DNA from 2 places in the Hoyosella subflava DQS3-9A1 genome. Region 2 is predicted to be linked to the other one. Evidence: predicted binding sites of a transcription regulator. Region 2 holds the regulator's gene; the other holds the start of a gene.

Region 1 (4,426 bases), 2.3 Mb from region 2:
TCGCGAACGCGTAGAGTTTTTCGTAGATACGGTCAGCGACGGCGCCGGTGATGCCGTGTTTCTGCCGCATACCCTCGTAGAAGCGCACCTTGAGGCGTTCCATCTTCTCTGGCGAACGTTTCGATCCCATCGCCCGTCGCAATTGATCCGCCTCTGACGCCGAGAAGCCTGCGACGTCGACGGCGATCTGCATGAGTTGTTCCTGGAACAGTGGCACTCCGAGTGTCTTCTTCAATGCTTTCTCCAAAGAGGGGTGGTCGTAGATAACGGGTTCGAGGCCATTGCGGCGACGGATGTAGGGGTGGACCGAGCCGCCCTGGATCGGTCCAGGACGAATCAGCGCAACCTCGACGACAAGATCAAAGAAGTTGCGGGGCTTGAGTCTTGGCAGTGTCGCCATCTGTGCACGCGACTCGACCTGAAAAACTCCCACAGAGTCAGCGCGCTGCAGCATCTCGTAAACGGCTTGTTCAGTGAGATCGATTTTCGCGAGATCCACCTCAACACCTTTGTGTTCAGCGACGAGGTCGATGGCGTAGTGCAGGGCTGACAGCATGCCCAGACCTAGCAGGTCGAACTTGACGAGTCCGACTGCGGCACAGTCATCTTTATCCCACTGCAGGACGCTCCGGTTTGCCATGCGTGCCCATTCGACTGGGCAGACGTCCGCGACTGGTCGGTCGCAGATCACCATGCCGCCCGAGTGGATGCCGAGATGCCGTGGGAAGCCCTCTATCTGGGCAGCCAGATCGAGTACCGGCTTAGGTATGCCCCAATCGTCATCACCATTTCGCACGCCGCTCCACCGGTCGATGCGTTTGCTCCACGCATCCTGCTGTCCTTGCGAGAAACCGAGCGCACGTGCCATGTCGCGCACCGCGGAGCGGCCACGATAGGTGATGACGTTGGCGACTTGCGCGGCGTGGGTGCGGCCATAGCGCTGGTAGACGTACTGAATGGCCTCTTCCCGGCGATCCGATTCGATATCGAGATCGATATCCGGCGGACCGTCACGTTCCGGCGCGAGGAAGCGTTCGAAAAGCAGGCCGTTCGCCACGGCGTCGACGTTGGTGATTCCTATGGCGTAACAGACCGCTGAGTTCGCCGCTGACCCTCGGCCCTGGCAGAGGATGTCGTTGCGCTTGCAGAACGACACAATGTCATGAACCACGAGAAAGTAACCGGGGAAACCCAGCTGTTTAATGATGCGGAGTTCGTGTTCGATCTGCGCATACGCCTTCGGGTGGTGTGGCCCATACCTGTCATAGGCGCCACGCATGGTGATCTCACGCAGCCAGGTGTCCTCCGTGTGACCTTCTGGAACGTCAAATGGCGGAAGTTTCGGCGCTATGAGTCGCAGGTCGAAACTGCACCGTTCACCTATGTCAGCTGCTGTATGCACCACGCCCGGGTAACGACTGAAGAGGTGTGCCATCTCCTCACCGGACCGGAGAAAACCATGCGCGGCAGGTGGGAGCCAGCCAGCTGTGTCGTCAAGGCTGCGCCTCGCCCGCACGGCAGACATCGCGGCAGCGAGCCGAGCCCGGTCAGGCCGTGCGAAGTGCGCTCCCGTCGTTGCCACGGCTGGCAATCGATACTTGTGGGCAAGCTCGTAGAGCAGGTCGTTGCGTTCATCGTCATCCGGCAGCCCAGTTTTGGTGAGTTCTACCGCGACGTTGCCAAAACGTTCGATGAGACCGATAAGAGCTTGCTCCGCTGCCTCTGAACCACCTTGCGCAAGTGCTTTGCGGACAGAGCCTTTGCGGCATCCGGTCAGCACCTGCCAGTGCTCTCCCGCTGCATTAGCGAGGGCATCGATGTCGTAGCGCAGCTTCCCTTTCTCACCGCCTGCCAGGTGAGCTTCGGCGATCTGCCGGGAAAGCCGACGGTAGCCTTCTTGCCCTTTCGCGAGCACGAGCAGGTGTGTGCCATCCGGGTCTGGTTCTCCGGTACGAGGGTTTACCGCCTCAAGCCCCAATTCCGCGCCGAACACTGTGCCAATATCAAGTTCCAGAGCGGCTTCCGCGAAGCGCACCACCCCGTACAGTCCGTCATGATCGGTGACGGCGATCGCTTTCAGCCCTAGACGCGCTGCTTGTTCGACCATTTCCTCGGGCATGGACGCACCATCGAGAAAGCTGAACGCCGTGTGGGCGTGCAGTTCCGCGTACGGAACGCGAGATACGGTTCTCGCCAGTTCCGGTGGCTCATATGCGGATCGTTTCCGTGACCAGGCGGGACTGTCATTTCCGTCTCCAGGAAACTGCTGACCAGGGCGACCGGACAGAATACGTTCCAGCTCCGACCACGTCGGCGGTCCGTTGAACCAGCTCAAGACACACTTCCCCTCGACACGGTGTTCTATGACGATTGCCGGGCGGGGAAGTCGCCCGATGCGTCAACTATAGAACATGTGTTCGAACGAAGGAAGAGGATTCCCGGAAGGACGTGCAGTTGGCACCCACAGGCGTCATCAACTACATGCCCTTCCGCGAGCGCAACCGGGCGATCATCGCCTCGAGCTCCCGATTGCGCTCCTCGAGTGCCAGGATCTGAGCAACCCCGGCGAGGTTGACGCCATCGCCAACCAGTTCTCCGATGCGCGCGAGCAAAGCAAGGTCCGCTTCGCTATAGCGCCGCGTTCCACCAGCCGTACGCTCAGGCGCGAGCAGCCCAAGCCGCTCGTAGTGCCTGAGCATTTGCACACCCACTCCAGACAGCTCTGCCGCGACCGAGATTGCGTACACACCACGCCCCGGATCCAAGGGGCCAGAGAGGCGACCGTCAGCCATGACACACCTCCCTCCTCGGCAAAATTCCCTCTTGTGCACATCGCATCGTAGTGATAAAAAAACTATAAGAGACACTAACAGGTTTTATCTAGTGTTCTCGAGAGATCAGTCAACGAGGAGGTGGGAGACATGCTCATGCGTACCGATCCGTTCCGTGAACTTGACCGCCTGACGCAGCAGGTCCTCGGAACCAGCGCACGCCCCGCCGTCATGCCGATGGACGCGTGGCGCGAGGGTGACAAATTCATCGTCGAATTCGATCTGCCCGGGGTGACAGCAGATTCACTCAATCTCGACGTCGAACGGAACGTCCTCACCGTTCACGCCGAGCGCCAAGAACGTGGCGAGGGCCAGGAAATGATCGTGTCTGAGCGACCGCGGGGAGTGTTCAGCCGTCAGCTGTTCCTTGGCGAGAACCTCGCCACCGACAGCATCGAAGCGAACTACGAGAACGGAGTGCTGCGCGTAACCATTCCGGTGGCCGAGAAGGCCAAGCCCCGAAAGATCGAAATCAGCAGCCAGCCCTCCAAGCAAGCAATCAACGCCTGAGCGATGGAGGCACGGGAACTGATTTGAGACCACTTAGGTGGCCTAAGCCCACTCCCCAGTGGGCTGGGCCACCTAAAGTCGGACACATGACCGAGCGGATGCGCCAGTTCTCACACGCGGGGTTCACATTTGATGTCCTCGACAGTGGCCCGCTCGGCGGTGAGCCGGTCATCTTGCTCCACGGCTTTCCGCAGCGCGCCTCTTGCTGGGTAGCAGTGATGGATCACCTCAACCAGCACGGGTACCGCACCTATGCGCTGGATCAGCGCGGTTACTCACCTGGCGCCCGCCCCAAAGGCCGCATGGCATACCGGATGAGCGAGTTGGTGGGCGACGCTCGCGCACTGATTGACGCCACCGGAGCGGAGAACGTCCACGTTGCAGGCCATGACTGGGGCGCTATCGTCGCATGGACCCTGGCGTCCCGCCATCCCGAGCGCGTCCGCACACTGACGACCGTCTCGGTCCCCCATCCCGGCGCTTTCGCCGCCTCCATGCTGCGCAGCGACCAACTGGCGCGCTCCTACCACATGCTGCTTTTTCAGGCGCCCTGGCTGCCCGAACTGACCGTCAACCAGTTTCCGACAGCTATCGAGTCAGCGCTGAAGAAGTCCGGCATGACGCCCACTCAAATCGAAGCTTTCCGGAGTGAAATCGTCGAGGACGGGGCACTCACGGGTGGCCTCAACTGGTATCGGGCGATGGTTTTCGCTGGCCAAGGCGGCTCCGCCAAACGTGTTCACGTTCCCACCACGCACGTGTGGTCCGACCGGGATCCCGCAATTGGACGGAAGAGCGCTGAACTTACGGCTGAGTACGTCGCCGCGCCTTTCAAACTCGAAGTCATCGAAGGAGTGAGCCATTGGGTCCCCGAGGAAGCTCCGGATGTGCTCGCGCGAATCATCATCGAACGCGCCACCGGCGGCGCAACATAGCAACAGGGTCCACTATCTGAGACAGATCCTGGATTCAGGAAAGACATATACCCCATAACGGCTTCCTGAACGTCATCTGTCGATTGTTCAGGAGACACAGAGCCGTGTTTTCACCATACTGGGGTGGGATATGCCTCCGACAAGAAAGGT
Region 2 (4,426 bases):
CAGAACGCGCTGTTCGCGACACTCGATCCGACTACCAGGCGGGCATCACTGGACGACGGTCGAGAGTACGTGCTGACTGACACCGTAGGTTTTGTACGGCACCTGCCCACCCAGCTCGTCGAAGCGTTCAGGTCGACACTCGAGGAAGTCACGGACGCTGACGTACTGGTGCACGTCGTCGACGGATCTGACGAGTTCCCGCTAGGACAGATCAAGGCCGTACGCGAAGTGATCAATGAGGTTGTTGAAGAGCAGGGCACGACGCCGCCTCCTGAGCTCCTCGTGATTAACAAGACAGATGCCGCGGACCCGATGGCGCTTGCGCAGCTCCGCCGGGCGCTGCCAGGCGCGGTATTCGTCTCGGCGCATTCTGGTGCGGGGCTTACCGCGTTGCGGGAACAACTCGCTGACAGACTCGGTCGCAAGGATGTTGAGGTGCTCGTCGAAGTGCCATACGCACGTGGAGAGCTCGTCGCACGAATCCACACAGAGGGAACGGTCACCGGCGAAACGCACGAGGCTGAAGGCACCCGGATTCGGGCGCACGTACCGTACTCACTCGCGGCGAGCCTGCAGGAGTTCGCACTCTAGCGGATGCGCCACATTCCCGTTCGGTCCAGCTACCGGCGCTCATCCATTGTGGGCGCCGGTATTGCTGCTGTGCTGGCGGCAGGGTTGCTCGCTGCACCGGTGGGGGCGCAGGAAACCGACGGACCGCCGAGCGTGGAATCGCTCTGCGTGCCCGTTGATCGCGAACTTGAGGAGCTCTCGGGACTCATCGTGGCTGACGAGGTTGTGTACGCCATCCCGGACGGCGGCAGCAGCGTGGCCGTGGCCGAGCTCGCGAACGTCCTCGCTGGCGACTGTACGGTGACGAGATGGTTGCGCAGCGAGCTCAATCCGTTTGATCCGGAAGACCTCACCGCCCGAGGCGACCGCCTGTGGATAGCGGATGTCGGGGACAACCGGGCGGCGCGCGAAACAATTGCACTGCTCAGCGTGGACCGCGATGGTGCCAACGCGGTGCTCCATCGGCTGCGTTACCCGGAAGGCGCTCGTGACGCCGAGACCATCCTGCTTGACCGTGTTGGGATGCCGATCATCGTGACGAAAGGCGTCGGTGTCGGAGAGGTGTACGTTCCAGAAGGCGGCACATCTGTTGACGACCTCCCCTCGCCTGGGCCCGTGGACCTCGTGAAGGCGGGGGAACTGACATTTTCGATGACAGAAACCCCGGGCGGCCCCATTGGACCATTCGGCTCAGTCCTTGCCACTGGCGGCGCGGTGAACGCCGAAGGAACGATCGCAGCGGTCCGAACGTACACCGACGTCTACTTCTACGCGGACGAAGACGGCGACCTGCTCGATGCACTCACTCGGGACCCTGTCGTCCTGCCGATCCCGAATGAGCCTCAGGGGGAAGCGATCGCCTTTACTGCTGACGGTGATCTGCTCACCGCATCGGAGTTGGGCTTTCCCATCACCGGCGATCCCGCACGTCCGCCGGATGCGAATGAACCGCTTCCGCCGATCCAGATCCTTCGCGGCGTCGAGGACTATGTGTGGTCTCAGGTTGCTCAGCGCGCCGCTACGCCGGAACCCGCTGATGACGTGGCTGTGCCGACGCAATCAGACCCAGCGGGTGCAGGCACCGTTGCAGAGCCACCGCCAGACGACGACGCGCTGGACAGTTTCGGTGTGCGCGTCGCGGCAGTGGGTGTGGGGCTGTTTATCTCCGTGCTGATTGCTGGTGCGACAGTTCTCTGGTGGAGGCGAAAGTAGCTCGTGCTCAGAGCTTTCGGATCACGGACACGACCTTGCCGAGCACCGTGGCGTCATCGCCTGCTATCGGCTCGAAGATTGGGTTCTGCGGCAGCAGCCATACGTGATCTTTCGTTCGTTTGAAAGTCTTGACCGTTGCTTCGCCCTCGATCATCGCCGCGACAATATCGCCGTTCACCGCGTCTTCCTGCTGACGCACAACTACCCAGTCACCATCGCAGATCGCCGCTTCGATCATGGACTCCCCGACAACTTTCAGCAGAAAATGGGAACCCTGGCCCACCAGTTCGGAGGGGAGGGGAAACACATCGTCAATCTGCTGCTCTGCCAGAATCGGCCCGCCAGCAGCGATTCGTCCCACCACAGGTACGTAGACCGGGGTTACCGTGTGGCCGCCAAAGCTGCCGACTTCGTGCGAGGCGCGGCCGCCACTTCCGAAGGCCTTAGTGCTGTTGCTCGAGGAACTGTCGTCCTCTGAGCCGCGCACATCTACGGCACGAGGACGATGCGGGTCCCGCCGCAGGTAGCCTTTGCGCTCGAGCGCCCGGAGTTGATGCGTCACCGACGAGGTTGAAGTCAGCCCGACCGCTTCCCCAATCTCGCGCACACTAGGGGGATAACCACGCTCCATCACGGATGCACGTATCACGCTGAGCACCTCGCGCTGCCGCGCAGTCAACGGCGGAAGTGCGTTCTCGGCCTCAGGCTCTGGTGTCCGTGTGCTCCGGCGAGCGCTCATGTTGATGACTCCTCCTGGCCGTCAATCCAAGGCTGACAGTGCCACGTGTGACTGATGTTGACCATAGTCAACGCCCGACGATTTTCCAAACACCTGTTCGACTGTTTCGGTAGTTCGAGCAAAACTTGTCAGAGTCGCGTGATATCAATCGAACGTGCGATCGAGCCAAACGCATGTTCGAATAACCGGGCATGGTCGAGAGCGCAACTGCGGTCCGCGTGGGTGGGCCCGAATCGAGTGGAGGTTGTTATGAGCGTCCGGTTTGCTCCCGCTGACAACACGGGAAACCTCAGCGCCCGCTACAGTTCTCCGGCCCCATGCATGCGGTCGGGCTTGTCCAGCGTCAGCCGCGCGCGCAGTGGGGTGAGAGCTTCGCACTTCCACCTTGATCGCGACCAGACTGTGGACTGGGGCAGCCGTCGTGAGGGAGCTGTGCCCCGCCGCCGCAGAACGCAGCGGGAGACGTGGCGGCGTCCGAGCCGTCCCGGACCGCGGTACCGCGAGGTGCACGGCCGTCCTGGTTGTGCGCCAGCGCGACGCGGGCGTTCGCGTCCGCAATCACGCGAGGACACTCTCGTGCTAAGGCTCATGTTCGCGGCCGTAGTTGCCGCCATGTGCGCGGTACCGTTGTGGGGCCTGGTCTTCGCTCCTACCACCGGGGGTGTTCCAGACTCCGTACCTGGGACTGTCGGCGTCGTGACAGTGAATCAAGGTGAGTCCCTAAGTGACGTCGCTCGACGCGTAGCGCCCGCAATGCCGATGGAGGTATCGGTGGCGAGCATCCGCGATCTCAACGGCCTGAGAAACTCCATGGTGTCGCCTGGACAATCTCTCCTTGCCCCCATCGTCCCGTGCAGTGGGGAATGTGCGGCGGAGCCCGCACAATGAGTGCACTGCCCGAGCACGACGGTGATGATGCGCTGCTGTACCTGCCCGATTTGACCGCACTTGCGGCGGCGCGCCCGAGCGCATACTTTCGGAAAGGAAAGCACTCGGAATGGGCAGCGCGGCCCGAATTCATCTACCTGTCCTACAGTGCCCAAGAAGTGGGTGGTTGGCGGCTCGACCCTCTGGCGGGGAGGATAGAGGAAGCGTTTCGGCCACCGACCCCGAGCGGTGCCCAGTTCGTAAACCGCGAAGCTGGGTGTGAGCGAGGAGAAGATATGCGTTGTCCATTCTGCAAATCTGCGAGTTCGCGCGTAGTCGACTCGCGGGAAGCAGACGAGGGACAAGCAATTCGCCGTCGGCGATCCTGCACTGAATGTGGCCGACGGTTCACAACGGTCGAGACGGCCGTGCTCGCAGTACTGAAGCGCAGCGGTGTCACCGAACCATTCAGTCGGGAAAAGGTTGTTCGTGGGGTGCGCTCCGCTTGCCAGGGCCGCCAGGTGGACGATGATGCTCTGAACAAGCTCGCACAGCAAGTCGAAGACACCGTCCGTGCGTCAGGAGCAGCCGAGGTACCCAGTCATGAAATCGGGCTGGCAATCCTCGGGCCGCTGCGCGACCTCGACGAAGTGGCCTATCTGCGCTTCGCCTCCGTTTACCGGTCATTCAGCTCCGCTGACGACTTCGAGAAGGAGATCGAAGACCTTCGAGAGCACCGTGAGAGACATAAAACGACGCAGGTTTGACCCTGTGGCAAGGGTGGCACGAGTCCACCCCTTGGGTGGCTGCATCTGGGAACGTCGATTGCGGATTATGGGTGCATCACTTCCGTTATAAGGAGCAGCCATGACCCGTATACCAGCCGCCCTGACCGTACTTGTTGCAGGGGCAGCCTTAATGCTAGGAGCGGCCGGCGCGGCAGCCGCACTCAATCCGCAACCACTGCCGCCTTCGGGCATGGCGATCTACACGCAGCAGTCAAGTAACTCATTCGGTAGCGCCGTCAGTTTGAACCCG

The links. The regulator LexA, encoded in region 2, represses DNA repair genes until DNA is damaged. The targets are predictions, from matches to a motif close to CGAACANNTGTTCG.
Region 1: a site for LexA is predicted at 2,407-2,420, ahead of AS9A_RS19175 (error-prone DNA polymerase). Genes of this name have one in related genera too.

What each region holds. Positions count from the first base shown of each region.
Region 1 covers NC_015564.1:4,076,745-4,081,170, forward strand. Annotated here, with positions in the region: gene AS9A_RS19175 (error-prone DNA polymerase) at 1-2,335, opposite strand, end outside; gene AS9A_RS19180 (MerR family transcriptional regulator) at 2,478-2,792, opposite strand; gene AS9A_RS19185 (Hsp20/alpha crystallin family protein) at 2,922-3,341, shown strand; gene AS9A_RS19190 (alpha/beta fold hydrolase) at 3,428-4,276, shown strand.
Region 2 covers NC_015564.1:1,792,677-1,797,102, forward strand. Annotated here, with positions in the region: gene hflX (GTPase HflX) at 1-591, shown strand, start outside; gene AS9A_RS08330 (hypothetical protein) at 595-1,782, shown strand; gene lexA (transcriptional repressor LexA) at 1,790-2,521, opposite strand; gene nrdR (transcriptional regulator NrdR) at 3,685-4,155, shown strand; gene AS9A_RS08345 (hypothetical protein) at 4,256-4,426, shown strand, end outside.